3 regions of the Janthinobacterium sp. GW821-FHT03A03 genome follow, and region 3 is predicted to be linked to each of the others. Evidence: predicted binding sites of a transcription regulator. Region 3 holds the regulator's gene; each other region holds the start of a gene.

The links. Region 3 encodes LexA, which represses DNA repair genes until DNA is damaged. Its sites were predicted from a motif close to ACTGTATNNNNATACAGT; they were not measured.
Region 1: the regulator LexA is predicted to act here: its motif matches at 4,231-4,248, upstream of AC07VI_RS04135 (DNA topoisomerase IV subunit B).
Region 2: the regulator LexA is predicted to act here: its motif matches at 5,356-5,373, upstream of recA (recombinase RecA).

The regions. Positions count from the first base shown of each region.
Region 1 is NZ_JBWKUZ010000001.1:901,646-912,235, forward strand. Features, by position in the region: gene kdpB (potassium-transporting ATPase subunit KdpB) at 1-1,960, opposite strand, end outside; gene kdpA (potassium-transporting ATPase subunit KdpA) at 1,970-3,775, opposite strand; gene kdpF (K(+)-transporting ATPase subunit F) at 3,775-3,864, opposite strand; gene AC07VI_RS04135 (DNA topoisomerase IV subunit B) at 4,328-6,325, shown strand; gene AC07VI_RS04140 (molecular chaperone HscC) at 6,325-8,034, shown strand; gene AC07VI_RS04145 (J domain-containing protein) at 8,031-9,803, shown strand; gene AC07VI_RS04150 (J domain-containing protein) at 9,867-10,590, shown strand, end outside.
Region 2 is NZ_JBWKUZ010000001.1:1,150,430-1,161,019, forward strand. Features, by position in the region: gene sucC (ADP-forming succinate--CoA ligase subunit beta) at 1-904, opposite strand, end outside; gene AC07VI_RS05270 (DUF2889 domain-containing protein) at 980-1,540, opposite strand; gene AC07VI_RS05275 (methyltransferase regulatory domain-containing protein) at 1,808-3,346, opposite strand; gene recX (recombination regulator RecX) at 3,570-4,025, opposite strand; gene recA (recombinase RecA) at 4,162-5,265, opposite strand; gene AC07VI_RS05290 (response regulator) at 5,507-6,247, shown strand; gene AC07VI_RS05295 (sensor histidine kinase) at 6,244-7,782, shown strand; gene AC07VI_RS05300 (DUF4212 domain-containing protein) at 7,775-8,089, shown strand; gene AC07VI_RS05305 (sodium:solute symporter family protein) at 8,086-10,134, shown strand; gene AC07VI_RS05310 (alpha/beta hydrolase family protein) at 10,296-10,590, shown strand, end outside.
Region 3 is NZ_JBWKUZ010000001.1:127,989-138,578, reverse strand. Features, by position in the region: gene accD (acetyl-CoA carboxylase, carboxyltransferase subunit beta) at 1-627, shown strand, start outside; gene folC (bifunctional tetrahydrofolate synthase/dihydrofolate synthase) at 731-2,029, shown strand; gene AC07VI_RS00650 (SPOR domain-containing protein) at 2,054-3,031, shown strand; gene AC07VI_RS00645 (CvpA family protein) at 3,052-3,540, shown strand; gene purF (amidophosphoribosyltransferase) at 3,580-5,103, shown strand; gene AC07VI_RS00635 (cystathionine gamma-synthase family protein) at 5,147-6,388, shown strand; gene lexA (transcriptional repressor LexA) at 6,599-7,231, opposite strand; gene rpsF (30S ribosomal protein S6) at 7,497-7,883, shown strand; gene priB (primosomal replication protein N) at 7,904-8,203, shown strand; gene rpsR (30S ribosomal protein S18) at 8,229-8,519, shown strand; gene rplI (50S ribosomal protein L9) at 8,547-9,002, shown strand; gene AC07VI_RS00605 (replicative DNA helicase) at 9,138-10,523, shown strand.

The DNA.
Region 1 (10,590 bases), 770 kb from region 3:
TGGCCCGGTATTGCACGCCCTTCAACGCCAGCGGAATGAGCACGACGATGATCAGTGCATTGAAGATCACGGCCGACATGATGGCCGAGGCAGGGCTGGCCAGGTGCATGACGTCGAGCGCCTTCAATTGCGGATACGTGCCCACGAAGGCGGCCGGGATGATGGCGAAGTACTTGGCGATGTCGTTCGAAATCGAGAACGTCGTCAGCGAACCGCGCGTCATCAGCATCTGTTTGCCGATTTCTACGATTTCCAGCAACTTGGTCGGGTTCGAGTCCAGGTCGACCATATTGCCCGCTTCCTTCGCCGCCTGCGTGCCGGAGTTCATGGCAACGGCCACGTCGGCCTGCGCCAGCGCAGGCGCATCATTGGTACCGTCGCCCGTCATGGCCACCAGACGGCCTTCGGACTGATAGCTGCGGATAAGTTTCAGTTTGTCTTCCGGCGTCGCTTCGGCCAGGAAATCGTCCACGCCCGCCTCGGCGGCGATGGCCGCCGCCGTCAGCTTGTTGTCACCCGTGATCATGACCGTCTTGATACCCATGCGGCGCAGCTCCGCGAAGCGCTCCTTGATGCCGCCCTTGACGATATCCTTCAGTTCCACGGCGCCCATGATGCGGCCATCGTCGACCACCACCAGCGGCGTGCTGCCGCGGCGGGCGATATCGTCAACGGCGCGCGCCACTTCATCGGGATACGGCTGCCCCAGCGCTTCCACATACTTTTTCATCGAGTCGGCCGCTCCCTTGCGCAGCTGGCGCACATGCTCGCCGGCCGGGATATCCACGCCGCTCATGCGCGTCTGCGCCGTGAACGGGACAAACGTGGCGTGCAGGCTGGCCATCTCGCGTTCGCGGATATTGAACTTCTGCTTGGCCAGCACGACGATGCTGCGCCCTTCCGGCGTTTCATCGGCCAGCGAGGCCAGTTGCGCCGCGTCGGCCAGCTGCTGCTCCGTCACGCCGGGCGCCGGCACGAAATTCGATGCCTGGCGGTTGCCCAGGGTGATGGTGCCCGTCTTGTCGAGCAACAGCACGTCCACGTCGCCCGCCGCTTCCACGGCGCGGCCCGAGGTGGCGATCACATTGGCCTGCATCATGCGGCTCATGCCGGCCACGCCGATGGCGGACAGCAAACCGCCGATGGTGGTCGGGATCAGGCACACGAGCAGCGCGATCAATACCGTGATGCTGACGGGTGCGCCGGTGCCGGCCGCCGCCACGGAAAACAGCGAGTACGGCAGCAGGGTCACGGTGACGATCAGGAAGACGATCGACAGAGCCACCAGCAGAATCGTCAGGGCGATTTCATTTGGCGTCTTCTGGCGCTTGGCGCCTTCGACCATGGCGATCATGCGGTCAATGAAGGCTTCGCCCGGATTGACGGACACGCGCACCAGCAGCCAGTCCGACAGCACGCGGGTGCCGCCGGTGACGGCGGAAAAATCGCCGCCCGACTCGCGGATGACGGGCGCCGACTCCCCCGTGATGGCGCTCTCGTCGACGGAGGCCACGCCGGCCGTCACTTCGCCGTCAGCTGGAATCACGTCGCCTGCCTCGACCAGCACGGTCATGCCCTTGCGCAGGTCGGTCGCCGGCGTGGGCAGCCAGGAAGTGCCGTATTTCGGCGTTTGCATTTTCTTTGCCATCACCGTCTGCTTCAGGGCGCGCAGGGATGCTGCCTGCGCCTTGCTGCGGCCTTCAGCCAGCGCTTCGGCGAAATTCGCGAAGAGCACGGTAAACCACAGCCACACGGCGACGGCAACGATGAAGCCGAACGGCGCTTCACCCTGACCGTTCAGGGCCTGGATGGCCAGCAGGGTCGTGATAATGCTGCCCACGTAGACGACGAACATCACTGGGCTGCGCCACTGTGTGCGCGGGTCGAGTTTTTTGAATGCATCGACGACGGCGGGGCCGATCAATGCGGAGTCGAACAAGGTCAGGCTTGTGCGTGACATGGTAGCCTCTTATTTTATGAAAAGTTGCAGGTGTTCGACGATCGGGCCCAGGGCCAGCGCGGGAACGTAATTCAATACACCAACCAGCACGACAACGCCGATCAGCAGGCCGATAAACATGGGTCCGTGCGTGGGCATGGTGCCGGCATTGGCAGACAGGCGCTGCTTGGCCGCCAGCGAACCGGCCACCGCCAGCACTGGCACGATCACGCCGAAGCGGCCGAACCACATGGCGATCGCCAGCATCACGTTATAAAACGGCGTATTGGCGGACAGGCCGGCAAAGGCACTGCCGTTGTTGTTGGCCGCCGAGGTGAAGGCGTACAGGATCTCCGAGAAACCGTGCGCGCCCGGATTGGCCACGCCGATCTTGCCCGGTTCGACCATCACGGCAATCGCCGTGCCCGTCAATACGAGCGCTGGCGTGACCAGGATGGCCAGCGACACCATCTTCATTTCATAGGCCTGGATTTTCTTGCCCAGGTATTCAGGCGTGCGGCCTATCATCAGGCCGGCGATGAAGACGGCCAGGATGGCGAACATCAGCATGCCGTACAGGCCCGTGCCCACGCCGCCGAAAATCACTTCGCCGAACTGCATCAGCAGCAGCGGCACCATGCCGCCCAGTGGCATGTAGGAGTCGTGCATGGAATTGACGGCGCCGCACGATGCGGCCGTCGTCACTGCCGCGAACAGGGTCGAGGAGCTGATGCCGAAGCGCGTTTCCTTGCCTTCCATATTGCCGCCCGATTGCAGGCTGCTGGCCTGCTGGTCTACACCCAAGGCTTGCAGGGCGGGATTGGCCTGTTGCTCGGCGCTCATCACGCCAGCCGTCATGACGACAAAAATCAAGGTCATCGCGGCCAGCACGGCCCAGCCCTGGCGCAGGTCGCCCACCATGCGGCCGAACGTGAAGCACAGGCCGGCGGGAATGATGAAAATGGCCAGCATCTGCAGGAAGTTCGACAGCACGGTCGGGTTTTCGTACGGGTGCGAGGAATTGGCATTGAAGAAGCCGCCGCCGTTGGTACCCAGCAGTTTGATCGACTCCTGCGACGCAACGGGCCCCATGGCGATCGTCTGCGTTGCCGCCACTTGCGCTTCCATCACGGGTTTGCCGGCCGCGTCCAGCACCGGCTGGCCGTCAGCCGTCACTTTCGGCGTTGCATACGCCACGTGATCGAGCAGGGTCACTTCCTTGTAGGCGGAAAAATTCTGGATCATGCCTTCGCCCATGAAGACGACGGACAGCGCCAGCGACAGCGGCAACAGGATGTACAGGGTCGAGCGCACCAGGTCGACCCAGAAATTGCCGATCGATTTGCCCGAGCGCGAGGCGAAACCGCGCAACAGCGCGAAAATCACGGCGATGCCGGTGGCCGCCGAAAAGAAGTTCTGGCACGCCATGCCCAGCATCTGTGTCAGGTAGCTCATGGTCTGTTCGCCGCCGTAGCCCTGCCAGTTGGTATTGGCGACGAAGCTGACGGTGGTGTTGAACGAGGAATCGGGGCTGACGGCGCCGAGACCCTGCGGATTGAGTGGCAGGAAGCCCTGCAGGCGCTGCAGGCCGTAGACGAAGACGGCGCCCACGGTATTGAAGACGATCAGGGCGATGGCATAGCTTTTCCAGCCCATGGCCTTGTCGGCGGGCAGGCCGGACCAGCGGTACAGCAGGTTTTCCAGCTTTTGCAGCCAGCCCAGGCCGCGCACGGGGCCGTCGCCAGCCACCCTGGCCATGTACAGGCCCAGCGGATAGCCGGCGGCCAGCAGCACGGCCAGGAAGGCCACCAGTAACAATATCGATTGCGTCGTCATCACAGCTCCTCCGCCTTCAGCAGCGCCACCAGCAAATACACGAGCAAACCGGCCGACACGACGGCGCCCAGCACATAAAAGGCATTCATTTGACGCTCCCCAGTTTGTCGCAGGCCGCGGCAAAGCCGGCCGCCACGACGAAAAACACGGCAATCAAGCCCAGATACACGAGATCCATTCCCACCCTCATTCAGGTTTGTTTTGATAGTGAGCAGATTAGCCAAAAGGGTCTAAAAAATTCGTAAAGACTGGGGAAGGGGCTGTAAACAAGATGTAAAAACGGCGGCTTTACCGCATAAAATCCTTCACAATTGACGCAAAACCACGCGCGCAGCGCACTGTTGTTGCCTTGGAGTAGCGCTATTGCTCGCAGGACAAGATAGAATGCGCGAGCGTCCGCACAAGGACGCCATGCCTGCCGCACTGCCCTCCCCCAGTGACGCTGGACGGGATATACTGTATATTCATACAGTTATCGCCGCCGTTGTCATTGCGCCCCGCAGTGCCCAGGCCTGGCGTTCCAACCACTGTCTTTACTTAGCTTGAACACGTATGGCCACTAAAAAACCAGCATCCGACTACAGCGAATCATCCATCCGTGTCCTGAAAGGACTGGAACCCGTCAAGCAGCGCCCGGGGATGTACACCCGCACTGAAAATCCGCTGCACATCATTCAGGAAGTGATCGACAATGCCTCCGACGAGGCGCTGGGAGGTCATTGCACGCATATCGCCGTGACGCAAAACACGGATGGCAGCATCACCGTCGAAGACAATGGCCGCGGCATTCCCGTCGGCCTGCACCCGGAAGAAGGCGTGCCGACGGTGGAAATCGTGTTTACAAGGCTGCACGCGGGCGGCAAATTCGATAAAGGTTCGGGCGGCGCCTACGCGTTTTCAGGGGGTCTGCACGGCGTCGGCGTGTCCGTCACCAATGCGCTGTCCTCGCGCCTGGAAATCACCGTCTGGCGCAAGGAAAGCGACGGCAACGGCCTGCATCACATGGTGTTTGCCAACGGCGACGTGATCGAGCCCCTGAGTTCCCGTCCCGCCCCGCGCGACGGAAAAAAATCCGGCACGCGCGTCACCGCCTGGCCCGATGCAAAATACTTTGATTCGCCGAATATCTCGCAAACGGAGCTGCAGCGCCTGCTGCGCTCGAAAGCCGTGCTGCTGCCCGGCGTGACCGTCACCCTGACCAACGCGAAGACCGGCGATACGCAGACCTGGCAATACGCGGAAGGCTTGCGCGGCTACCTGACCGAAACGCTGGCGCAGGTATCGAATGGCGAAACCCTGATTCCCCTGTTCGAAGGCGCGCAATACGCGGGCCCGGACTCGGAAGGCTTTGCCGAAGGCGAAGGCGCGGCCTGGGTAGTGGCGTGGACGGAAGAAGGCGCCATCGTGCGCGAATCGTACGTCAACCTGATTCCCACCTCGAACGGCGGCACACACGAATCGGGTTTGCGCGACGGCCTGTTCGGCGCCGTGAAAAACTTCGTCGAAATGCACTCGCTGCTGCCCAAGGGCGTGAAACTGCTGCCGGAAGACGTGTTCGCGCGCGCATCGTTCGTGCTGTCGGCAAAAGTGCTGGATCCGCAATTCCAGGGCCAGATCAAGGAACGCCTGAACTCGCGCGACGCCGTGCGCCTAGTCTCGACCTTCACCAAGCCGCCGCTGGAGCTGTGGCTGAACCAGCACGTCGACTACGGCAAGAAGCTGGCCGAACTGGTCATCAAGCAGGCGCAATCGCGCCAGCGCTCGCTGCAAAAAGTGGAAAAGAAAAAATCCTCGGGCGTCGCCGTGTTGCCGGGCAAGCTGACCGACTGCGAATCATCGGACATCGCGCGCAATGAACTGTTCCTCGTCGAGGGCGACTCGGCGGGCGGTTCGGCCAAGATGGGGCGCGACAAGGAATTCCAGGCCATCCTGCCGCTGCGCGGCAAGGTATTAAACTCGTGGGAAACAGACCGCGACCGCCTGTTCGCCAATAACGAGATCCACGATATCGCCGTGGCCATCGGCGTCGATCCGCACAGCATCGGCGACTCGCCCGACCTGTCCGGCCTGCGCTACGGCAAGATCTGCATCCTCTCGGACGCGGACGTGGACGGCTCGCACATCCAGGTACTGCTGCTGACCCTGTTCTTCAAGCATTTCCCGGCGCTGATCAATAAAGGGCACATCTGCATTGCCCGCCCGCCTCTGTACCGCGTCGATGCGCCCGCGCGCGGCAAAAAACCGATCCAGAAAATCTACGCGCTCGACGACGGCGAACTGGTCGCCATCGAAGACAAGCTGCGCAAGGAAGGCGTGAAACAGGGCGCCTGGTCCATCTCGCGCTTCAAGGGCCTGGGCGAGATGAATGCCGAACAGTTGTGGGAAACGACGATGAATCCGGACACGCGCCGCCTGCTGCCCGTGACCCTGGGCGAAATCGACCACATGGCCTCCGCCGCCCGCTTCAATATGCTGATGGGCAAAGGCGAAGCGGCCGGACGCCGCGCCTGGATCGAAGAGCACGGCAATGAAGCGGAGGCGGATATCTGATGATCATCGGCATCGACCTCGGCACCACCAACAGCCTGGTCGCCATCTGGCGCGACGGCAAGGCATCCATCATCCCGAACGCACTGGGCGAACACCTGACGCCATCGTGCGTGAGCATCGACGACGACGGCACCGTGCTGGTGGGCCGCGCCGCGCGCGAACGCCTGCAGACCCACCCGCAACTGACGGCGGCCGTCTTCAAGCGCTATATGGGCAGCGAAAAGAAGATCGTCCTCGGCACCCAGCAATTCCGTCCGGAAGAGCTGTCATCGATGGTGCTGCGCGCACTGAAGGAAGATGCGGAAGCCTTCCTCGGCCACAAAGTCGAAGAGGCCATCATCACCGTGCCCGCGTATTTCAGCGATGCACAGCGCAAGGCCACGCGCATCGCTGGCCAGCTGGCGGGCCTGCGCGTGGAGCGTTTGCTCAACGAACCGACGGCTGCCGCACTGGCCTACGGCATCCGCGACAAGGAACAGGAAAGCAAATTCCTCGTCTTCGACCTGGGCGGCGGCACCTTTGACGTGTCGATTCTGGAGCTGTTCGAGGGCGTGATGGAAGTGCGTGCCTCGGCCGGCGATAATTTTTTAGGGGGCGAAGACTTCGTCACCGTGCTGGTCGACGCCTTTCTGGACAACAGCGGCTTGCGCAGCGCCGTCGGCAGCCGCCCGCTGGACCCGCGCCAGCAACAGCTGCTGCGCGACGAGGCGGAACGGGCCAAGCGCTTGCTGTCGGACCAGCCGTCCGTGCGCATGGCCACGCGCTACCAGGACAAGGAATACAGCTGGGAGATCAGCGAAGACAAGCTGGCGCAATTGTGCGAACCGCTGCTGGCGCGCCTGCGCCTGCCCGTGGAACGCGCGCTGCGCGACGCCACCATCCGCGCCGCCGAATTGAATGAAGTGGTGCTTGCCGGCGGCGCCACGCGCATGCCGCTGGTACGCAAGCTGGTGTCGCGCATGTTCGGCCGCTTCCCCGCCATCCATCTGGACCCGGACGAAGCCGTGGCGCTGGGCGCCGCCGTACAGGCGGGCCTCAAGATGCGCGACGCCGCGCTGGACGAGGTGGTCATGACAGACGTGGCGCCATATTCCCTGGGCATCTCGATTTCACGCCAGATCGGCCCGAATCAGTATGAAGGCGGCCATTACCTGCCCATCATCGAGCGCAACTCCGTGGTGCCCGTCTCGCGCACGGAAAACATCACCACCATCTACGACAACCAGAAGGAAATCAACGTGGCGATCTTCCAGGGCGAGTCGCGCCTGGTGGCCGACAACGTCTTCCTTGGCAAGATCAGCTTCCCGATTCCCCCAAAAAAAGCGGGCGAGATCGGCATTGACGTACGCTTCACTTATGACATCAGCGGCGTGCTGGAAGCGGAAGTGACGGTGCTGGCCACGCAGGAACGGCACAAGATGGTCATCAGCGACAATGCCGGCGTGATGACGCCGGAGCAGATTGAACAGCGTTTTCTTGAGCTGGCCGACCTGAAGATCCACCCGCGCGAGCAGCTGGAAAACCGTACCCTGGTCACGCGCGCGGACCGCCTGTACGAACAGTCGCTGGGCGACGTGCGCAACTACATCGCCGCGCATACGGCCAACTTCCAGGCCGCGCTGGAGACGCAGGACCCAGCCGTTATCCGGCAGGCGCGTACGGCGTTTGCGGCGATACTCACGGAAATAGAAAGTGACAGTTTCCTGTGACGGGTAACGAGACGCTGGATATCTGGAATGTCCTGGACATCGCCAAGACGAGCGATGAACGCGACATCAAGCGCGCCTATGCGCGCCAGTTAAAGCTGAACCGTCCTGAAGACGGTGCGGCAGCATTCCAGCGCCTGCGCGATGCCTATGAATATGCATTGCGCGTCGCGGCGCACAGCCAGGAACAACAGCAGCCTGCCGACGCCGGAACAACGGCGCTGCCAGTCGCGGCGCCTGAGCCCCCGGCCGCCACGGACACGCTGCCGACACTAGCCCCACTGGCTGCCGCGAAGCTCGACTTCGGCAAAGTGCCGCCTGCGGCGCGTCCACCGGCACCGCCAACCGTGACAGTCGATCCCCTGAAGGAAGCGCAGATCCTGTGGCAGGAATGGCTGAACTCCGGCACTGGCATCAAGCTCTCAACGCTGGAAAAGCGTGAAGCGATGACCCGCCTCGCCGTGCGCGAGGAATTTGAACGCCTGGCCCTGCGCTACTGCGCCACGGCTGCGTGCCATGACGCCACACGCGGCCGGTTCATCGAGCACTACCAGTGGGACCAGCGGCTGCCGCAATTGCACAAAATGGATGCGGACGCGGCACGCGTCATGGTCGGGCGCCACAACGCGACGTCTTCGCTGGCCTATTTGCGCCGCAGCGCAGAGTACGGTGCATGCCTCGATCTGCTGCTGGCCACGCCGCCGGCATCCGCGTTCTGTCTGCGCGATGGCGCATTGACGCAGACCATGCTGGCACTGATCGAGGGCATGCGCGCGCATCATGGCGACCTGCTGGCCTACAAGATCGATCCCGCATCGATCACCTGGTGGGAGGGCAAAGCCCGCGCCAAAAAATATTTCACCAGCACCGCCGTACGTTCCGCGGTGACCGGCCTCGCCGTCTACGGGCTCGCGCTGCTCATGCATGAACGCTGGGGGCTCTTCGGCATCGACTCCTTTTATTCTATTTTTTTCGTGCTGTCACAGCTGCTGTCCTTCTCGGCCTACGCCGCGTTTACCTTTTACCGCCCCACCGCGCTGCTTGAGCGGATGGCGCAGTTCAGGCAGCAGCACTTTGGCGTCTACCTGCAGCAGCACCGGTATCGGCACCAATGGCAATTCGGCTGGGTGTATGCCTATGCCGCTCTGTCGCTGCTGCTGTTTGTCAACAGACCATCGCCGATACTGGTCTCTGGCGCCACGATCCTGCTTGCAGCCTGCGCGCTGCTGGCGACATTTGCCGCCTCAGCGCATTTCAAGCCGGGCGCCTATCTGCTCCTGCTGCCGATTGCATCGCTGCTGACCTGGCTGATGCGGGAAACCGCCTTCGAGTCCTTTCCTGCCAGTGCCTGTTTTGCTTTCAGCCTGTGCCTGTTGATACTGCTGGCGCGCGGCGGCGCGCAACTGTATCCGGCCCTGGGCTTGCCAAAGGCATGGCGCCACCGATTGCGCATTACCTGGCTGATGGGCGGCACCTTGCTGTTTTTTGTCGCAGCGGCAGGCGTGCTGCCGGCCGGCCTGGCGCCGGTGCTGGCCTGGCTGTGGTGCCTGGCCGGGGTGCCGCTGTACCAATTCACGATGCCCAGCGTGTCCCGGCATCTGCTATGGCCGGCCCTGCTGCTGGTCAAGCTCACGCTGGCATCAAGTACCTCCTTTTTTTCCAATTTGCCCGATAGCCGCCTGATGATGCCGGAAGCCCTGCTGCCACTCATCGCCACGCTGATTCTGGCCAATCTGTATTATGAAAACCAGCAAGAGAACGTCCATGCCTGAACGCGCGCCCATGCCCCTGCAAACCACTTTACCCGACCTGTCCCAGAACGGGAGTGACCACTGATGGACGGCGGCACGTACAGCGCTGAACGCAACCTGTGGGACATCCTGGACACGGCGCCGACAGGCGACGAGCGCGCGCTCAAGCGCGCCTACGCGAAACGCCTGAAGGTAACGCGGCCGGAAGACGACCCGGCCGCCTTCCAGGAGCTGCGCGACGCCTATGAATATGCGCTGCGTCATGCGCCGCGCTTTGCCGCCGAGCTGGCAGAGCGGCACGCCATGCCAGCGGCTGAACGACCGGAGTCAGACCCGGCGCGTCTGCCTCCTGCCCTTGCATCCGGCTTAAAGACAGACACCGGCTTGACGCCACCGGCGCCAATGCAGACGCCGGCAGTAGACATACCAGCGGAAGCGCCGGCGGCCGAACTGTGGGGCGTTCTCGCCGACGCGGCGCAAGAGACACACGCGGCGCAGGAGGCGCCTGCGGAGCTGTGGGGCGTCCCCGATGAGCCAGCACCGGAATGCATGCCGCCACCGGAACAATGGGGCGTGGTCGCCATCGATCCCGTCGAGGAAGCGGCCAGCCTGTGGCAGGCATTCCTGGAACAGTCGCGGCGCCGCGATGCGGCCGCCGTGCTGGCCGGCTTCCTCGAGCGCGAAGAATTGCTCAACCTCGACGTGCGCGAGGAATTCGACGTGTGCGCGCTGCGCTATTGCGCCAGCGCCGGCTACAACCTGTCGCTGCGCAACGCGCTGTTCGAGCAGCTGGGCTGGGAATACGATT
Region 2 (10,590 bases), 1.0 Mb from region 3:
ACGCTTCGGTCACTTTTTCTGCCGTGGCGCCGCCGCCGACGTCCAGGAAGTTGGCTGGCTCGCCGCCGAACAGTTTAATCGTGTCCATGGTGGCCATGGCCAGGCCGGCGCCGTTCACCAGGCAGCCGATGTTGCCGTCGAGCGAGATGTAGGCCAGGTCGAATTTCGACGCTTCGATTTCAGCTGGATCTTCTTCGTCCAGATCGCGCAGGGCGACGATTTCCGGATGACGGAACAGGGCGTTCGGATCGAAGTTGAACTTGGCGTCCAGGGCGATGACTTTGCCGCTGCCGGTGACGATCAGCGGGTTGATCTCGGCCAGCGAGCAGTCGGTTTCCCAGTAGGCTTTGTACAGGCCTTGCAGGTTGGCGCGGGCGTCGGCGATGGAACCGGCAGGCACGCCGATTTTGGCGGCGATGTCGTCTGCCTGGGCATCGGTCAGGCCAACGCCCGGATCGATGGTGACGTGGTGGATCTTCTCTGGGTGGCTCTCGGCCACTTCTTCGATGTCCATGCCGCCTTCGGACGACGCCATCAGGACGATTTTCTGGGTAACGCGGTCGGTGACCAGCGAAACGTACAGTTCCTGTTTGATGTCGGCGCCTTCTTCCACCAGCAGGCGGTTGACTTTCTGGCCTTCGGCGCTGGTCTGGTGCGTGATCAGCTGCATGCCCATGATCTGGTCAGCGTATTCCTTGACCTGTTCCATCGATTTTGCCACTTTCACGCCGCCGCCCTTGCCGCGGCCACCTGCGTGGATCTGCGCCTTGACGACCCATACCGGGCCGCCCAGGGTTTCCGCAGCCTTGACGGCTTCGTCGACGGACATGCACGGAATACCGCGTGGTACCGTCACTCCGTGCTGCCGGAGGATTTCTTTGGCTTGATACTCATGGATTTTCATGCTGGCTTCCCTTCTGATACTGATTTGTAAAAATACGGTTAGTGGTGCAAAAAAACAGGAAAAACAGCGCCGGGGTCACGCTTTGGCTACCCAGCGCGGGTAATACTGTGCAACCGCCCCGCCATCGGTGCGCAGGGCGTGACACTTGTCGAGTTGAAACGGCTTTTCATGCGACAAATCAGCATTCTCGCCGTCACGGGTCGACCAGACATCGCCGGCAAATGCCTGAACCGTCGCAGTCGGCAAGACTTGCGCCAGTTCGGTCAAATGGGTACAGCCGGCGATTCCCGCCAGGCGCTGTTTCAAGTCGCGGCGGAAATTCTTCAATAAATTCAAACCGATCAGCGCCCTGTAAGCGGGGCCGATGGTATCGCAAAAACCGGGATAGGGCACGGCATCGGAGGCAGCTTCGGCCTCGACAATGGTCAGCTCGCGATCGACGGTAATGCGCAGGTGGAGGTCATGCAGAGGGGCGCCGGCGGGACGCGGGCCGGAGGCCAGGGTCGCGTCATAGCTTTTGATATCGGTGATACGGGCGTCAATATCCCACAGGCCGTCGTCGCGCATATACGCTTGGACGTCGATAACGCGGGAGTGCCGTAGGGCGCGCCGGGATACGGGAGTTGACAGGGGCATAAGACCGATGCCGCTTGCGCGGCCATAATTTAGTAAGCAGCCATGTGCATAAAGCACGCCGTTCGCAGCTTCTACGAACGGCAACCGCACCTGCGGCGCCGCAAAAACCCTAAAAGTGTAGCACACAGGGCGCTAGTTGCGCCGCAACATAATTTTTATTGATCTGCTCGCCCGCATCGGATTATTGATGCAAGTTAAAAAATCAATGACCATCATTCACGATGCAAATAACACCGGGTGCCCGCGCAGGCCAGGTGGCGCGCTGCGTCAGTCCGTCACGCCCAGCGCCCGCAAAACAGGCATGGTGCGCGCGGCAAAATGGCGGGCATGCTGCAACAGTTCCGCCAGATTCTCTTCTTCCGTCAACAAGGGCTGCCCGTCCCGCGTCAGCAGCTGGTTCAGGCGGATCAGCACGGGCCACGTCTCGCGCACCCATTCTTGCGGCTCTTGCCATCCTTGCATTTTCGCCCACAAGAACAGCTGTTGTAAATGCGATACAAACACGCCGCTCCCCGTCATGGGACTGGCAAGGCTGCTCAAGTCGGTTCTTGCCAGCGCCTGCTCCAGCAAATGCGCGTTCAGACGTGCCGTCTGCGGCCGCGCCACGGCAATGTCGGCCGCGTCCTGCACGGCAAGCACGCTGCCCTTGCTGATCAAAATCAACATGATCTGCAGCAAGGCAGCCAGATTGGCGTCGGTGCCAGCCAGTTGCTGCTCCAGCTCGCCGATCGTGCACACGCGATGGTCAGCCATGGCATCGAGCACGGGCGCATACACGCGCGCGTCCATATCGGCGTCGCCCAGCACGCCATGCACGCTCAGCACCACCTCGTCGCGCGGCACGGCCAGCATCACGCGCACGGCCCGCAAGGCCGTGGCCTGGGCGAACGGCGTCAGCGTGCGCGCGCCCTTGACCCAGTAATCCTTGCGAAATTGCTGGTTGACCAGGAAAGCCCGCGTCGTTTCGCGGAGGATGGGATCGGGAATATCGGCCAGGAATTGCTGGTGCCTGGCCGTCATGTTGAGCATGTCGACAAGATCGGTATAGGTGGCGGAAGCGGCGAACTCCAGCTTGGCTTCGCTCAACATGGCTGCCACCCTGGAAAAGGCCATCGGCTGCCAGTCCGCATTGAAATACTCGTGTGCAAGATAATTGCGGTCCATCGCCTTCAGCTTCTCGAAGCGGTCCGCCAGCAGGGGATTGGCCTTCAGGTAACGCGGTTGCGTGGCGATCATCCTGTCGACGAAATCGAGTGCGCCATCGATGCGCGCCAGCACGCCCTGGCCTGGGGCTCCCATGACGCGGCTATGCTCGGCCAGCAAATCGCGCATCGGCATCATCGCGGCCCAGCCAGGCTGGGTGTTATAGCTGATGAAGGCGACACCGCCCACTTTCAGCTTGCGCTGCAGGAAGTCCACGATCAGTGCACGGTTTTCCGCCGACACCCAGCTCCAGATACCATGCAGGCAGATAAAGTCGAAATCCGGCAAGTCCTCGCGGCGGCAAAACTGCGCGAACGACTCGTCCGTGAAATGCGCGCCGGCGCCGGCGGCGCTGGCCAGCTCCTGGGCAAATGCGGCCTGTGCCGGATTAAAGTCATTGCCATACCAGCGCGTGGCCGATGCCGCGGCATGGATGTTGGCGCTGACGCCCTGGCCAAAGCCCAGCTCGCAGGCCGTGCCACTGCCCGGCAGGGCCAGACCGGCGGCCAGCAGCGGCAGGCGCAGGCGCAAGGGATTCAATTCTTCATAATAGCCATAGGTATAGGCGATTTCAGCCATATAGCCGTTATTCCAGTTGCTCATTTCGCGTCCTGTCACGATCAGTGGCGGTGCACCCATTGCGCATCGTTCAGCCGCAAGAATAACCGATCGCCACCGGGGCGCAAACCGGGAGCAGGCGATGTTTGCCAGCGCGGTTCGCGAAGACAAGGCGGCGACGGCGGCAGCTCGGCGGCCCGCCGGCAATCCAAGGCCGCCCGGCCCGCGCGCCTTGCCGGCCAGGCCGGAACGACATGCCCGGAATATCTTATTCTTCCTCGGGATCCAGCCCCTTCAGGGCCGCCTGCACGGCGCGCTGGGAAAAGCCGCGCTGCATCAGGAAGCGCATCTGCTTGTTGCGCTGCTCCGCATCCTGCGCCACCTGGCCAAACTTGCGGCGCCATACCTCGCAGGCGCGCGCAACTTCCCCTTCAGCCAGGCCCGCCTTGAGTTCCTGCAGCGCTTCGCCGCCTATGCCGTGGCTTTGCAGTTCCGCCATGATGCGGCTGTTGCCGAAGCGGGCTGCGCGGCGGTGGATCAGCGACTCGGAAAAGCGCTCCTGCGACAGCCAGTTGGCCTTTTCCAGGCTGTCGAGCAAGGCTTCCACATCGTCGCCCTCCTGCGCATGCCGCTGCAGCTTGCGCCGCAATTCCATGCGGCTGTGTTCGCGCATCGACAAAAAGCGTAGCGCCCTGCCTTTCAGGCTTAGTTGTACTGCGGCCATACACCCACCTTGTCTTTCATTCCACGATCACATCACCCAAACACAATCGCCGCCCGGCGCAACAGCGCGGGACGGCGATCATGGTCACACCTTGCCCAGCCGCCATCCGCAAGCGCGAATGGTGGCTGACGGCAGCTTACTCGGCGGCCTTGGCTTCCGCCTTGGCAGCCTTGTCGGCGGCTTTATCCGCTTTTTCCGGCTTGTCAGCGGCCAGCGGCGGCAGTTCGCGCACGCCCAGCGAAGCGCGGACCTTGTTTTCGATCTCGCGGGCCAGCGCCGGACGCTCTTGCAGGAAGGCGCGGGCGTTGTCCTTGCCCTGGCCGATGCGTTCGCCGTTGTAGCTGTACCACGAACCGGATTTTTCCACGATCTTGGCGTCCGAGCCCAGGTCCAGGATTTCGCCTTCGCGCGAGGTGCCGGCGCCGTACAGGATGTCGAAGTGCGCTTCCTTGAACGGCGGCGCGATCTTGTTCTTGACGACCTTGACCTTGGTTTCGTTGCCGATCACTTCATCGCCGGACTTGATCGAGCCGGTGCGGCGGATGTCCAGGCGCACGGAAGCGTAGAATTTCAGGGCATTGCCGCCCGTGGTCGTTTCAGGGCTGCCGAACATCACGCCGATCTTCATGCGGATCTGGTTGATGAAGATGACCAGGGTATTCGTGCGGTTGATGGAACCGGTCAGCTTGCGCAGCGCCTGCGACATCAGACGGGCTTGCAGGCCCGGCAGGGAGTCGCCCATGTCGCCTTCGATCTCGGCGCGTGGCGTCAGCGCGGCCACGGAGTCGATGACGACGAGGTCGACGCTGCCCGAACGCACGAGGGCGTCGCAGATTTCCAGTGCCTGCTCGCCCGTGTCCGGTTGCGAGATCAGCAATTCATGCAGGTTCACGCCCAGCTTTTGCGCGTAACCGACGTCGAGCGCGTGCTCGGCATCGATAAAGGCGCAGGTGCCGCCCAGTTTTTGCATTTCAGCAATGGTTTGCAGGGTCAGCGTGGTTTTACCCGACGACTCCGGACCGTAGATCTCCACCACGCGGCCGCGCGGCAAGCCGCCCACGCCCAGCGCGATATCGAGGCCGAGCGAACCGGTCGACACGACTTGCACTTCTTCGATCGGTGCGCTGGCATCCATGCGCATGACCGAACCTTTGCCAAACTGCTTCTCGATCTGCGCCAGTGCGGCGGCGAGCGCCTTGGCTTTTTCCGATGCGGGTACTACAGCTTTTTTATCGTCCATATGTTCTTTCAGCCGTTCTACAGTTGCGGATTGACTGGAATCCTGCAGCCTGCGATGGCGCCAGTGGGTTAAATTCTTTACACAGACAGTACTGTATAAAAAAACAGTGATCAATGCAAGCGGAACGTGGATTTGTTTTGAAACAGATCAATACAAGCCTGGTTTTTCACAAAAACTCGCCACCTTGCGGAAAATGAAACACAATACAAGCTTCTATGCCGCAAGCCGAGGAAGTCTCACCATGCGTATTTTACTTGCCGAAGATGACAGCGTACTGGCCGATGGCCTGACCCGTTCGCTGCGCCAGTCGGGCTATGCCATCGACTGCGTCAAAAACGGGCAGGAAGCCGATACGGCCCTGTCCACCCAGGAATTCGACTTGCTGATCCTCGACCTGGGCTTGCCGAAAATGTCCGGGCTGGAAGTGCTGCGCCGCCTGCGCGCGCGCGCCTCGCTGCTGCCCGTACTGATCCTGACGGCCGCCGATTCCATCGAGCAACGCGTGAATGGCCTCGACCTCGGCGCCGATGATTATATGGCCAAGCCGTTCGCCCTGTCGGAACTGGAGGCAAGAGTGCGCGCCCTGACGCGCCGCGGCGCCGGTGGCGGCGCCACCATCATCAAGCACGGGCCGCTCAGCTATGACCAGGTGGGCCGCAGCGCCTACATCAACGACCAGATGCTCGACCTGTCGGCGCGCGAACTGGGCTTGCTGGAAATCCTGCTCGGTCGCACGGGCCGCCTCGTATCCAAGGAGCAACTGGTCGACCATCTGTGCGAATGGGGCGAGGAAGTGTCGAACAACGCCATCGAAGTGTATGTCCACCGCCTGCGCAAGAAAATCGAAGTGGGCGGCGTGCGCATCGCCACCGTGCGGGGCCTCGGTTACTGCCTGGAAAAATTCTCGGAGGCGCGCCTGCACGCCGAAGCGGCTGAGGCTGGCAACGCGGGCAATCCCGCCAACACGCCCGCCAGCAAGTGAAGGCGCGCGAGGCGCCCGCGGACGAGGCGGCGGAAGACGACTGGTTCGAGCCGCCCACCACGGAGCAGGATGACACCATCGAGCATTCGCTGTTCGGCGAAATCCTCGACTGGATGCTGGCGCCCCTGCTGCTGCTGTGGCCGATGAGCATCGCCATCACCTATCTGGTGGCCAAGAGCATCGCCAACCAGCCCTTCGACCATGCGCTGGAAGACAGCGTCACCGTGCTGACGCAGCAGGTAAAACAGGCCGACGGCCAAGTGCTGCGCCGCCTGCCGGAAAACACTGGCGGCAAGCAGGGCCGCGATTTCCTGCGCGGCGACGACGTCGACACCCTGTATTACCTGGTGGTGGGGGGGCGTGGCGAATACCTCGACGGCGACCGCGACCTGCCGCCGCCGCAGGACCCCGACAAATACCGCAGCGGCACGGTGCTGTTCCGCAACGACACCATCCACGGCACGCCCGTGCGCGTGGCGTTCACCTATCTCGACATGCCGTCCAGCACCGACGACGAGCCGCGCCGCGCGCTGGTGCAGGTGGCCGAGACGCTGGAAAAGCGCGCGCAACTGGCCAATGAAATCATCAAGGGCGTGATTTTGCCGCAGTTCATCATCCTGCCCGTGATCCTGGCCCTGGTCTGGTTTGCCCTGGCGCGCGGCCTGTCGCCGCTGGCGCAATTGCAGGAACGCATACGCGCGCGGCCGCCCGACGACCTCTCCCCCATCGAGTCGGGCCAGGTGCCCGAGGAAATCACGCCGCTGGTCGGTTCGCTCAACGAAATGCTGGCGCGGCTGTCGTTGTCGATCGACATGCAGAAGCGCTTCATCGCCGATGCGGCGCACCAGATGAAAACGCCGCTGGCCGGCATGCGCATGCAGTCCGAGCTGGCCTTGCGCCAGACCGACCACGACGAAATCCACCGTTCGCTGCTGCAGCTGGCCAAGAGTTCCGAAGCGGCCACGCGGCTGGTGAACCAGCTGCTGGCCCTGGCGCGCGCGGAAAACCAGCCGCAGGCGGGCACGGCATTCGAACCGATCGAACTGAGCGAGCTGGCGCGCGGCGTGGTGCAGGACTGGGTGCAAGCGTCGTTTGCGCAACATATCGACCTGGGCTTCGAGCAGCCCGCGTATTCGATCATGATTTCCGGCAACGCCATCATGCTGCGCGAACTGCTGAGCAACCTGATCGACAACGCCCTGCGCTACACGCCGGCCGGTGGCAGCGTGACCGTGCGCGTGCGCAGCACCCTGGAGCTGGCCATCCTGGAAGTCGAGGACACGGGCCCCGGCATTGCGCCGGCCGAGCGGGCCCACGTATTCGAGCGCTTTTACCGCATTCTGGGCAGCAATGTCGACGGCAGCGGACTGGGCCTGGCCATCGTGCGCGAAATTGCCCAGCAGCACGGCGCTGAAGTCGACATTTTTCACAATCCGCGCGCGCACTCGCCGAAGCTGCCGGGCACCTTGCTGCGCCTGAGCGTCGCCCTGCTCCTGCCGGACCCGCCCGAAGAGGATGACATCACGTATGGATAAGCCCAGCCCTCCTGCCGCGCCTTCGCGGCCGTCGCAAGCGCCCAGCCCCGAACTGCAGCAGCGCCGCGATGCACACTGGAAAAAAACGCGGCGCCTGACGGCCATCCTCCTGACCATCTGGCTGCTGACGGGCTTTCTGACCGTGTTTTACGCGCGCGAGCTGCTGCACCTGAACCTGTTCGGCTGGCCCCTGCCCTTCTACATGGCGGCCCAGGGCGCCTCGCTGGTGTACCTGGCCATCATCGCCGTGTATGCGTGGCGCATGCGGCGCCTGGACCGGGCTTTTCATGCCGAGGAGCAAGCATGAGCGGCCAGCGCACGTTCTTTGCGCGCCTGTGCCGCTACTACCTGCTGTTTGCCGGCGGTTTCGCCGCCTTCCTGCTGGCCCTGACGGTGCTGGAACAGGAAGGCATGCCGCGCGCCTGGATCGGCTACCTGTTCATGTTCGCCACCATCAGCCTGTACGCCACCATCGGCGTCATCAGCCGCACCTCGAACGTCACCGAATACTACGTGGCGGGGCGGCGCGTGCCGGCCATGTTCAACGGCATGGCCACGGCCGCCGACTGGATCTCGGCGGCCAGCTTCATCAGCCTGGCGGGCGGCCTGTACCTGAACGGCTTCGACGGCCTGGCCTTCATCATGGGCTGGACGGGCGGCTATTGCCTGGTGGCGCTATTGATCGCGCCCTACCTGCGCCGCTTCGGCCAGTACACGATTCCCGATTTCCTCGCCGCCCGCTACGGCAGCGGCGCGGACGGCCGCGGCGCCAGCGTGCGCGTGGTGGCCGTGGCCGCCACCATCATCGTCTCGTTCACCTACGTGGTGGCGCAAATCTACGCCGTCGGCCTGATCGCCTCGCGCTTCACGGGCGTGGATTTTTCCGTCGGCATCTTCCTGGGCCTGGCCAGCATCCTCGTGTGCTCCTTTCTTGGCGGCATGCGCGCCATCACGTGGACGCAGGTGGCGCAATACATCATCATCCTCGTCGCCTTCCTGATTCCCGCCATGTGGCTGTCCGTCAAGCATGCGGACAATCCCGTGCCGCAAATCGCCTATGGCAAGGTGCTGCCGCAGCTGAGCGCACGCGAACACGTGCTGGAAGCGGACCCGAAAGAAAACGAAGTGCGCACTATCTTCCGCCAGCGCGCGCAAAGCTATCAGGCGCGAATCGACGCCTTGCCCGCGTCCTGGGAGCAAGGCCACCTGGCCGCCCAGCGCCAGCTCGATGGCTTGCGCCAGCGCAATGCCTCGCTGTTCGACATCCGCAATGCGGAACGCACCCTGATCGCCTATCCGAAAAGTCCCGATGAAGCGCACATGCTGTGGCAAGCCGCGCAGGCGCACAACCAGAAGCGCGCCGAACCGATCACGCCGCATGCACTGCCCTTCCCCGCGGCCGACCGCGCGCAATCCGACATCAAGCGCAACAACTTCCTCGCCCTCGTGTTTTGCATGATGCTGGGCACGGCCGCCCTGCCCCACATCCTGATGCGATCGTACACCACGCCCTCGGTGCATGACACGCGCGTCTCCGTGTTCTGGACCCTGTTTTTCATCCTGTTGATCTACCTCACCATTCCCGCACTGGCCGTACTGGTCAAGTACGATATTTATTCTGCGCTGGTGGGCACGCAATACGCGAACCTGCCCACGTGGGTGTCGTACTGGGCCAATGTGGACAAGCTCAGCCCCCTGATCAGCATCGTCGACGTGAACCGCGACGGCATCGTGCAACTGGCGGAAATTTCCATCGACGCCGACGTGCTGGTGCTGGCCACGCCCGAGATCGCCGGCCTGCCCTACGTGATTTCCGGCCTGGTGGCGGCCGGCGGCCTGGCCGCCGCCCTGTCGACGGCGGACGGCTTGCTGCTGGCCATCTCCAACGCCCTGTCGCACGACATTTATTACAAGGTGGTCGATCCCACGGCCTCGACGCAGAAGCGCGTGACGATTTCAAAATTGCTGCTGCTGGCCGTGGCCTTCATCGCCGCATATGCCGCCTCGCAAAAGCCGGCCGACATCCTCTCGCTCGTGGGCGTGGCCTTTTCGCTGGCCGCCTCGACCCTCTTCCCGCCCCTGGTGCTGGGCGTATTCTGGAAACGCGCCAATTACCAGGGCGCGCTGGCCGGCATGTTCACGGGCTTTGGCGTCTGCCTGTACTACATGCTGCACACGAGCACCATGCTGGGAGGCAATGCGAGCGGACAATGGTTTCATATTGCACCGATTTCCGCCGGCATCTTCGGCGTGCCGGCCGGCTTGGCCGCCGCCGTGCTGGCCAGCTGGCTGACGCCGGCGCCGGGACGGCGCAGCACGGGACTGGTCGACCATATCCGCGCGCCGGAGTGAGGGGCGCATAACCTCCGGCAAACGCTCGTTCAGTCTCCCGCGCCACTGCGAGACACGTTGACCGATATTACTTTAATGATAATATGTTGCATTAAGATAATTTCCACAAGGGAAACATGTTTAGCAGACATTGGGCAGTTGTACTACTCGCATCATTGAGCATGTTGACCGCGGCGCCAGCCGCATGGGCGACCGATGCCGCGCCAGCGGCCGCAGCGGGCACACGGATTCCCATCGAAAGTTTTTTCGAGAATAGTTCCTTCAGCGGCGCCATCCTTTCTCCCGACGGCCGCCGCCTGGCCGTGCGCGTGGCGCCTGGCGGGCAACGCGTGCGTCTGGCCGTGCTGGACCTGGCGAGCATGCAGGTCAAGGTGGTGGCGTTTTTCAGCGATGCCGACGTGAATGACTTTCGCTGGGTAAATGATCAGCGCCTGGTCTTCGACCTGGCGGACCGGC
Region 3 (10,590 bases):
CCTGTCGATACCTTGAAGTTCAAGGACAGCAAGAAATACCCGGACCGCCTGAAATCTGCCATGGAAGCGACGGGCGAGACCGATGCGATGGTTGTCATGGGCGGCGCCATCATGAGCCTGCCAGTGGTCGTGGCGTGCTTCGAATTCGAGTTCATGGGCGGCTCCATGGGTTCTGTCGTGGGCGAGCGCTTCGTGCGTGGCGCGCAGATCGCACTGGAGCAGAAAGTGCCGTTCATTTGCATCACCGCCACCGGTGGCGCGCGCATGCAGGAAGGCTTGCTTTCCTTGATGCAGATGGCGAAAACCACGGCCATGCTGACCAAGTTGTCGGAAAAGAAATTGCCATTCATCAGCGTGCTGACCGACCCGACCATGGGCGGCGTGTCCGCTTCGTTCGCCTTCATGGGCGACGTCGTCATCGCCGAGCCGAAAGCGCTGATCGGCTTCGCCGGCCCGCGCGTGATTGAAAACACCGTGCGCGAAAAACTGCCGGAAGGCTTCCAGCGCGCCGAGTTCCTCGTCACCAAGGGCGCCGTCGACATGATCGTCGACCGCCGCAAGATGCGCGAAGAAATCGCCCGTCTGCTGGCCTTGTTGCAGAACCAGGCCGTTGAAGTGCTTGCTTAATCGTAAATAGTTACAGGCCGGGCGGTGTCCTGCGGACCCGCCTGGTTGCCACGCCACACCGTCTGCGCGCCGCGCGCACTGTCTCCTCATCAAGAAGTCTCCCATGCAAAACCTCCCCACCACCTTGCCGGACTGGCTCGCCCTGCTGGAAACCCGCCATTCGGAAACCCAGATCAACATGGGCCTGGACCGCGTGCAAGCCGTCAAGGCGCGCATGCAGCTCGCTTTTACTTGCCCCGTGATCATGGTGGCGGGCACGAATGGCAAGGGTTCCACCTGCGCCATGCTGGAATCGGTGCTGTTGCGCGCCGGATACAAAGTGGGCTTGTACATCAAGCCGCATTTTCTCGATTTCAATGAGCGCGCCCGCGTGCTGGGCGAGATGGCCAGCGACGAACAGCTTGTCGCCAGCTTCAACTTTGTTGAGTCCGTGCGCGGCGACACGCCGCTCACGTATTTCGAATTCACCACCCTGGCCATCCTGCACCTGCTGTCGCAGGCCAAGCTCGACGTGGCCATCCTGGAAGTGGGCCTGGGCGGGCGCCTGGACGCCGTCAATGTGATCGACGCGGACGTGGCCATCGTCACCAGCGTCGATATCGACCACACGGATTACCTGGGCGACACGCGCGAAGCGATCGGCTTTGAAAAAGCCGGCATCTTCCGCCCGGGCAAGGCGGCCATCTGCAGCGACCCCGTGCCGCCGCAATCCTTGATCGACCATGCCGAGGCCATCGGCGCCGACCTGTGGCTGATGGGCCGCGATTTCAACTATTCGGGCGACAAGCAGCAGTGGAACTATGGCGGGCGCGAACAGCGCCGCAATTCGCTGGCCTACCCGAGCTTGCGCGGCGCCAACCAGATCCTCAATGCGACGGCCGTGCTGGCCGCGCTGGAAGTGCTGAAATTGAAACTGCCCGTGGGCGCGCAGGAAGTGCGCACGGGCCTCGTGACGGTGGAACTGCCGGGCCGCTTCCAGGTCTTGCCTGGCCGTCCCAGCGTGATCCTTGATGTAGCGCATAATCCCCACGCGGCCTCGGCCCTCAACCAGAACCTGGGCAATATGGGATTCCACCCGTACACCTATGCCGTGTTCGGCTCCATGCACGACAAGGATATCGATGGCGTGCTCGCCGCCATGAGCGAGCACGTCGATCACTGGTGCCTGGCGGGCCTGCCGTCGCCGCGCGCGGCCACGGCCTCCGAGCTGGCCGCCAAGGTGCAGATCATGTTGGAAGATAAACCCGACAGCAGCGAGCATACTGTGTCTATTTTCGATGATCCGGCACAAGCTTTTGCAAATGCAATGAGCCGGGCCGGTGAGAATGATAGAATTGTGGTCTTTGGTTCTTTCCTCACCGTTGCCGGCGTGATGAAGGCCCGAAAATCCTCACTTCACTGAAACGCACTCGACTGAAAATCACGCATGGGCTTGTTCTCGAAACTGTTTAAAAACAAGCAAGAATCCTCTGGCGAAGACAGCGGCTTTTATGTCCCTGGCGAAGCACAGTCGCCGACCCGCAAACGCGCTGCCAACACCTCCGGTGGCGGCGGATCGCGCCGTGGCGGCAAGGAAACGCCGGACCCGGTCTTGCCTGAAAAAAAGCGCGCACGCCGCCGCCTGGTCGGGGCCATCGCCCTGGCCCTGGGCGTCGCCGTCGGCTTGCCGATGCTGCTCGATTCCGAACCGAAAGCGCCCGTCAACGACATCGCCATCGACATCCCCTCGAAAGAAAAGGCGGCTGCTGCGCCTGCGCCGGCCCCGGTGCCGGCCATGCCAGCCCAGGCGGCTGCAAACACTGGCCTGGACCAGTCCGAGGAAATTGTCGATGCGCCGCTGCCGCCAGTCGCCAGGCCCAAGCCGGCGCCGGCACCCGTGTTGGCAGCTGCCGAGCCTGCGCCGGTGAAGCCGGCCTATGTCGAGCCGAAACCTGAACCCAAGCCTGTCAAGGTGGAGCCGAAGCCGGAGCCGAAACACGAGCCCAAGCCGGAAGCCAGGCACGAGCCCAAGCCTGAACCGAAGCCGGAACCCAAACATGAAGTAAAACCGGAAGCCAAGCCGGAGCCGAAACCGGCCAAGCCGGCGCAGTCGGCCGACGATGCGGCGCGCGCCATGGCAATTCTGGAGGGCAAGCCGCTCGATAAGCCACAGGAAAAAGCGCACGATGCCGGCAATGGCAAGTTCGTGGTGCAGGTGGCGGCCCTGGCGACGCAGGACAAGGTCGACGAATTGCAGGAGAAGCTGCGGGAAGCAGGCATCAAGTCGTACACGCAGAAAGTCTCCAGCCCGGCGGGCGAGCGCATCCGTGTAAGAGTGGGGCCGTTCGGCAGCCGTGACGATGCGGAAAAGACACGCGCCAAGCTGCAAAAACTGGGCCTGGGCGGCAGCCTGGTGCCGGTGTGACGATGCAAGGCTGAACGCGCGTGACGATCTTCGATTACCTGGTGCTGTTCGTGCTGGCCACGTCCGTGCTGATCAGCATGATGCGCGGCCTGGTCAAGGAAATACTGTCGCTGGTCAGCTGGATCGTGGCGTTCGTCATTGCCAACGCCTATGGCGCCACCCTGGCGAAATTCCTGCCGGAAGCCGTGCCGGGCGAAGCCATCCGTCTGTTGCTGGCTTTCGTCGTGCTGTTCATCGGCGTGCGCATTTTGATGGGATTGCTGTCCATGACGGTCGACGCGCTGGTCAAGGTGACAGGCCTGAGCCTGGCTGACCGTACCCTGGGCAGCCTGTTCGGCCTGGCGCGGGGCCTTGTGATCGTGCTGACCGCCGTCATCTTGTGCGGCATGACTTCCGTACCGCAGCAGCCCTTCTGGAAAAACGCGCTGCTCAGCCCGCTCGCGGAGCAGGGCGCGCGCGCCATCAAGCCTTATCTGCCTGCCGCCTACGCGCAGCATGTGAAATTTTGAATTTTTTTTAAAATCAGTAGCACAGTTTAGGAGCACACCATGTGTGGCATCGTCGGCGTCGTTTCCCATCAACCTGTCAATCAATTGCTCTATGATGCATTGTTGCTCTTGCAACATCGCGGTCAGGATGCGGCAGGGATTGCGACAAATCACAGCAGTATGTTTTCCATGCACAAGGCCAACGGCCTCGTGCGTGACGTCTTCCGTACGCGCAATATGCGTTCGCTGCAAGGCACTACGGGCATCGGCCACTGCCGTTACCCGACGGCCGGTTCGTCGAGCGAAGAGGAAGCACAGCCGTTTTATGTGAATGCGCCGTTCGGCATCACGCTGGCGCACAATGGCAACCTGACCAACTGGGAGCAGTTGAAGCAGGAAATGTTCAAGAACGACCGCCGTCACATCAATACCGATTCCGACTCGGAAGTGCTGCTCAACGTGCTGGCGCATGAAATCCAGGAAGCGACGACGGGCCTGAACCTGGACCCCGACGCCATCTTCAAGGCGGTCACCGTGCTGAACCGCCGCGTCAAGGGCGGCTATGCCGCCGTGGCGCAAATCGCCGGCGTGGGCTTGCTGGCCTTCCGCGACCCGCACGGCATCCGCCCGCTGTGCCTGGGTATCAATGAAACGGAGCAGGGGCCTGAATACCTGATCGCCTCCGAATCCGTGGCCCTGGAAGGCATGGGTTTCCGCTTCGTGCGTGACATCGGCCCCGGCGAAGCCGTCTTCATCGATGCCGACAAGCAATTGCATAGCGCTCAGTGCGCCGATAACGCCAGCCTGAATCCGTGCGTGTTCGAATTCGTCTACCTGGCCCGTCCCGATTCCGTCATCGACGGCGCCTCCGTGTACGCCACGCGCCTGAAAATGGGCGAATACCTGGCGGAAAAAATCCGCACCGAGTTGCCTGGCGTGCATATCGACGTGGTCATGCCGATTCCCGACTCCTCGCGTCCGGCCGCCATCCAGCTGGCCATGGCGCTCAACATCGAGTACCGCGAAGGCTTCATCAAGAACCGCTACATCGGCCGCACTTTTATTATGCCGGGCCAGGCGGCGCGCAAGAAATCCGTGCGCCAGAAGCTCAACGCGATTCCATCGGAATTCAAGGACAAAGTGGTCTTGCTGGTCGATGACTCCATCGTGCGCGGCACCACCAGCCGTGAAATCGTGCAGATGGCGCGCGAAGCGGGCGCGACGAAGGTCATCTTCGCCTCGGCCGCGCCGCCGGTGATCTACCCGAACGTATACGGCATCGACATGCCGACGCGTGACGAGCTGATCGCCTACGGCCGCACGACGGAAGAAGTGTGCCGCGAAATCACGGCCGATTACCTGGTGTACCAGGACATCGGCGCCCTCAAGCAGGCGATTGCCGACGTCAACCCGGCCCTGACGAACTTCGAGGCGTCATGCTTCGACGGCGTCTACGTGACGGGCGACGTGTCGCAGGAATACCTGGACCGCCTCGAATATGCGCGCCACCATCCGAAGGCGGCAGCGCCCGAAGATACGCCCCGTTCCCAGCTGAACCTGAACCTGGCAACGACAGAAGCGTAATTATCTTGCCCGGCTAGCGCCGGGCTTTTTTTGCTCCGCGATCATGAACGATAAAAAAAACTACGGCTTTACCACCACCATCCTGCATAACGACCGCCGCAAGGGCATCGAGCACGGCTCGCTGCACAAGCCCGTGCACACCTCCGTTGCCTTCGGCTACGGCGACGCGCGCCAGCTCGCCTCCGTCTTCCAGGGCAAGGAGCCGGGCTTTCGCTATGGCCGCCAGGGTAACCCGACCGTGTCCGCGCTGGAAGACAAGGTCAACAAGATGGAAGACGGCGTGGCGACCCTGTGCTTCGCCACCGGCATGGGCGCCATCGGCGCCGTGGTGCAGTCCTTGCTGCGCGCGGGCGACCACGTGGTGTCGTCGGCCTTTCTGTTCGGCAATACCAACAGCCTGTGGCAAACGGTAACGGGACAGGGCATGGCCGTGTCCTTCGTCGACGCCACCGATGTGGCGAATGTGGCGGCCGCCATCACGCCGGCCACGCGGATTGTTTTCGTGGAAACTATTGCCAATCCGCGCACACAAATCGCTGACCTGAAAAAAATCGGTGACCTGTGCCGCGAGAAGGGCATTTTGTACATCGTCGACAACACCATGACGACGCCCTACCTGTTCCGCCCGAAAGCCGTGGGCGCGGGCCTGGTGGTCAACGCCTTGACGAAATCCATCGGCGGCCACGGCAATGCGCTCGGCGGCAGCTTGACGGACACGGGTGTGTTCGACTGGACACAGTATCCGAACATTTTCGAGAATTACAAGAAGGCGGCGCCGGCCCAGTGGGGCATCGCGCAGATCCGCGCCAAGGCCTTGCGCGATTTCGGCGCCTCGCTGGGCCCGGAAGCGGCGCACCATCTCGCCGTCGGCGCGGAAACCATGGCCTTGCGCCTGGATCGCACCTGCTCGAACGCCCTGGCGCTGGCGACGATGCTGCAGGCGGACCCGCGCGTCGCTGCCGTGCACTATCCGGGCTTGCCGTCGCACCCGCAGCACGCGCTGGCGACGGACCTGTTCCGCAGCTATGGTTCGTTGTTCAGTTTTGAGTTGAAGGATGGCATCGATTGCTTCGATTTCCTGAATCGCCTGAATCTGGCCATTCCAGCCAGTAACCTCGGTGACACGCGCACCCTCGTCATTCCCGTCGCCCACACGATTTTCTACGAGATGGGGGCCGAGCGGCGCGCCAGCATGGGCATCGCCGAGTCGCTGATCCGCGTTTCCGTCGGTATCGAGGACGAGGTGGATCTGCTCGAGGATTTCAGCAGCGCGCTTGAGGAATGATGTCCAGCCAAACCTGCTGCGCGTCGGTATAGGCGGCTTGCGATGCTCACCGGCTCGGCGCCCCCGTACTGAGTATGGTTCCGCTTCTCGGCCACCTTTCCCTTCCGCTCGCGACGGTTTTGTCGGGCATTGAAACTTGCGTGTCAGGCATGAGACGGGGGCAACTAAAAACTGGGGTCAGACCCGGCGGGTCTGACCCCGGCGTGCAACTTAATGCCAGCTGCGCATCAAACCTACGGCTAAACCTTCCAGGGCGAATTCGTCTTCCGGCGATACGGTGATGACCTTGAAGTCGGGATTTTCCGGGAACAGTTCGATGACGGAGCCCGTCTTCTTGTAGCGCTTGACGGTGACTTCGTCGCCGATGCGGGCAACGACGATCTGCCCGTTCTTGGCGCTGTCGACCTTTTTGACGGCCAATAAGTCGCCATCCATGATGCCGGCGTCGCGCATGGACCAGCCACGCACTTTCAGCAGGAAGTCCGGCTTGGCCGAAAACAGGGCCGGGTCGACGTTGTAGCTCGCTTCCAGGTTTTCCTGCGCCAGGATGGGGGAGCCGGCCGCCACGCGGCCGATCAGGGGCAGCGACATCAGCAGGGCCGGCGCTACCTTCGGCAGCGCCTCGGCCGCCGCACCGATCAGGCGGATGCCGCGCGAAGTGCCCGGCGAGATCTCGATGGCGCCCTTGCGGGCCAGGGCCTGCAGATGCTCTTCGGCCGCGTTGGCCGATTTGAAACCCAGTTCATTGGCGATTTCGGCACGGGTGGGCGGAAAGCCCGTGTTTTCAATCGCATCCTTGATCAGGTTCAGGATTTGTTCTTGTCGTGCTGTCAGCTTGATCATGAGCGGTGGGTGCATACTAAAATGCTGTCTATATGAACAGTCTGTATTTTTGTACAGTATCGCCCACTATGCAAGCGGAATTCGGCCTTTTTCAGCGATTTTGAAAGAAAACCTGCTGTTCGGGCAAGAACGGCGGTCGCTGGCGGGCGCGGCGCAAGCAATCATTGAATAGTTCGCAAAAGGCGGTTATAATCTTCGGCTGACCTTCCCACACCCGTCTTGACGCCGGGGTGGGCGATTATTAATCCGACCTGAAGGAGTTTGCATGCGTCATTATGAAATAGTCTTTATCGTCCATCCGGACCAAAGCGAGCAAGTGCCCGCGATGATCGAACGCTACAAAGCCAGCGTAACCACCCGCGGCGGTTCGGTTCACCGCGTGGAAGATTGGGGCCGCCGTCAAATGGCTTACTCGATCCAAAAGCTGCCTAAAGCACACTACATCTGCCTGAACATCGAATGCGACAACGAGACCCTGGTCGAGTTGGAAACAGCATTCAAATTCAATGATGCCGTGTTGCGTCACCTGACCGTTAAAATGAAGAAAGCTGAAACAGCTCCTTCGCCGATGATGAAATCGGTACAACGCGAAGACGCGGCCAAAAGCCACCGCACCGAAGCACCAGCAGCCGCTCCAGCCGCAGCCGCTTAATTTCTGACCAGGATCGTGCGCTGAACCAGCTACAAGTTACCGCCATCATTGCCGAGCGCGAAATATTGCGCTATACCCCGGCAGGGCTGCCGATTGTGAATGCAGTATTGCAACACAGTTCGCAGCAGATGGAAGCAGGAATTGCCCGTTTGACCGAGTTTGATGTTGCCGCGCTTGCCGCTGGCGAAATTTCAGGCCGGTTCAGCCAGGCAAGCTTGGGCGGGGTCTATCAGTTCACGGGTTTCCTGGCCAGAAAGAGCCGCAACAGCAAGAGTTTGGTGTTTCACATCATTGATTTTAGTGCAGTCATTCCCGACTAGCGCATTTTAGATACAGGAGCCTGACATGGCATTCGGTAAAAAGTTCGACAAAAATAAGCTCAAGCTTAAAGAAAAACGCAAACAGCAAAACCCATTGTTCAAACGTAAGAAGTTCTGCCGCTTCACGGCAGCTCACGTTGAGCAAGTCGACTACAAAGACGTCGACACGCTGAAAGACTTCGTCCAGGAAAACGGCAAGATCATGCCAGCACGCCTGACCGGTACCAAAGCGCACTACCAGCGCCAAGTCGACACCGCAATCAAGCGCGCTCGCTTCCTCGCGCTGCTGCCATACACCGATCTGCACCACGCTTAATCGGTCAGATATTCCTGGAGAAGAACTATGCAAATCATTCTGTTAGAAAAAGTTGTAAACGTCGGTAACCTCGGCGAAGTCGTCAAAGTCAAGGACGGTTACGCACGTAACTTCCTGATCCCGCAACGCCTGGCACGTCGTGCCACGGCAACCGCTGTGGCTGAATTCGAAGTCAAGCGCGCCGAACTGGAAAAAGCTGCTGCCGCCAAACTGGCCGCATCGCAAGCCCAGGGCGAAAAACTGAGCGGCCTGACCGTTCAAGTTGCTCAAAAAGCTGGCGTCGATGGCCGTCTGTTCGGTTCCGTCACCAACTTCGACATCGCTGAAGCGCTGACCAAGCAAGGTTTTGCTGTTGAAAAAGCACAAATCCGCATGCCTACCGGCCCGCTGAAGATCGTTGGCGAGCACAACGTTTCGGTTGCTCTGCACACCGACGTGGTCGTGGAAGTGGTGATCGCTGTCGTTCCAGACGCGAACGCGTAATCGTCTGCGGGCCTGGCCCGCAAGCGCTGCCGCACTATGAAAAGCCGGGTTCGCCCGGCTTTTTTGTGGCCTTTTTTTCGCTCATTTTCAGCCCTTTATTTTTGCCGGCACGCCGAAGCGGGTATAATTCGCGCCATGAACGCCCCCTCTGATCCGCAACTGGATTCCCTCCGTATTCCGCCGCATTCGATCGAAGCAGAACAATCCGTCATCGGTGGTCTGCTGCGCGACAATGCCGCCTATGACCGCATTGCCGACTTCATGCATGCGGAGGATTTCTATCGCTATGACCATCGCATCATCTTCGAGCAAATCGTCAAGATGGTTAACGCTTCCAAGCCAGCCGATGTCATTACTGTTTTTGAAACCCTGACCCAGCTCGGCAAGGCCGAGGATGTGGGCGGACTCGCTTACCTGAACGCCATGGCGCAAAATACGCCATCGGCTGCGAACATCCGGCGCTATGCCGAAATCGTGCGCGACCGCGGCGTGCTGCGCAAGCTCATCACCGTCGCCGACGATATCTCCGGCACGGCCTTCAGCCCGCAAGGCAAGGAAGTCAAGCAGATGCTTGACGAGGCCGAATCGAAGATTTTCGCCATCGCCGAAGAAGGCGCGCGCGGCGCCCAGGGCTGGACCGCCATCCAGCCCCTGCTGACGCAAGTGGTCGAGCGCATCGACGAACTGTACAGCCGCGACAACCAGAGTGAAATCACGGGCGTGCCCACCGGTTTCATCGACCTCGACCGCATGACCTCGGGTCTGCAGCCGGGCGACCTGGTGATCGTGGCGGGACGTCCGTCGATGGGCAAGACGGCGTTTTCCGTCAACATCGGCGAAAACGTGGCCATCGACAGCGGCTTGCCCGTGGCCGTGTTCTCGATGGAGATGGGCGGCGCCCAGCTGGCCATGCGTATGCTCGGCTCCGTCGGCCAGCTGGACCAGCACCGCCTGCGCACGGGCCGCCTGAACGACGAAGACTGGCCGCGCCTGACGAATGCAATCCAGAAGATGAACGACGCGCAGTTGTACATCGATGAAACGCCGGCGCTCAATTCCATCGAATTGCGCGCCCGCTCGCGCCGTCTGTCGCGTCAATGCGGCAAGCTTGGCCTGATCATCGTCGACTATTTGCAGCTGATGTCGGCCAATACCCCGGGCGACAACCGCGCCACGGAAATTTCCGAGATTTCGCGGGGCTTGAAGGGCCTGGCGAAGGAACTCGGCTGTCCCGTGATCGCGCTGTCCCAGCTGAACCGCTCGCTGGAGCAACGCCCGAACAAACGTCCCGTGATGTCCGACTTGCGCGAATCGGGCGCTATCGAGCAGGATGCCGACGTGATCCTGTTCATTTACCGCGACGAGGTGTATAACCCCGACTCGCCGGACAAGGGAACGGCCGAAATCATCATCGGTAAACAGCGTAACGGTCCAATCGGCAGCATCCGCCTCACCTTCATGGGGCAGTACACCAAATTTGGCAATTACAGTGGTGGCCTGGCGCTTTACCAAGGCGACTAAGACTCAGCAGCACTGGCAATTCCATCGGCCGCCCCCTCATACGGGGCGGCTTTCTGTAGTAAATAAC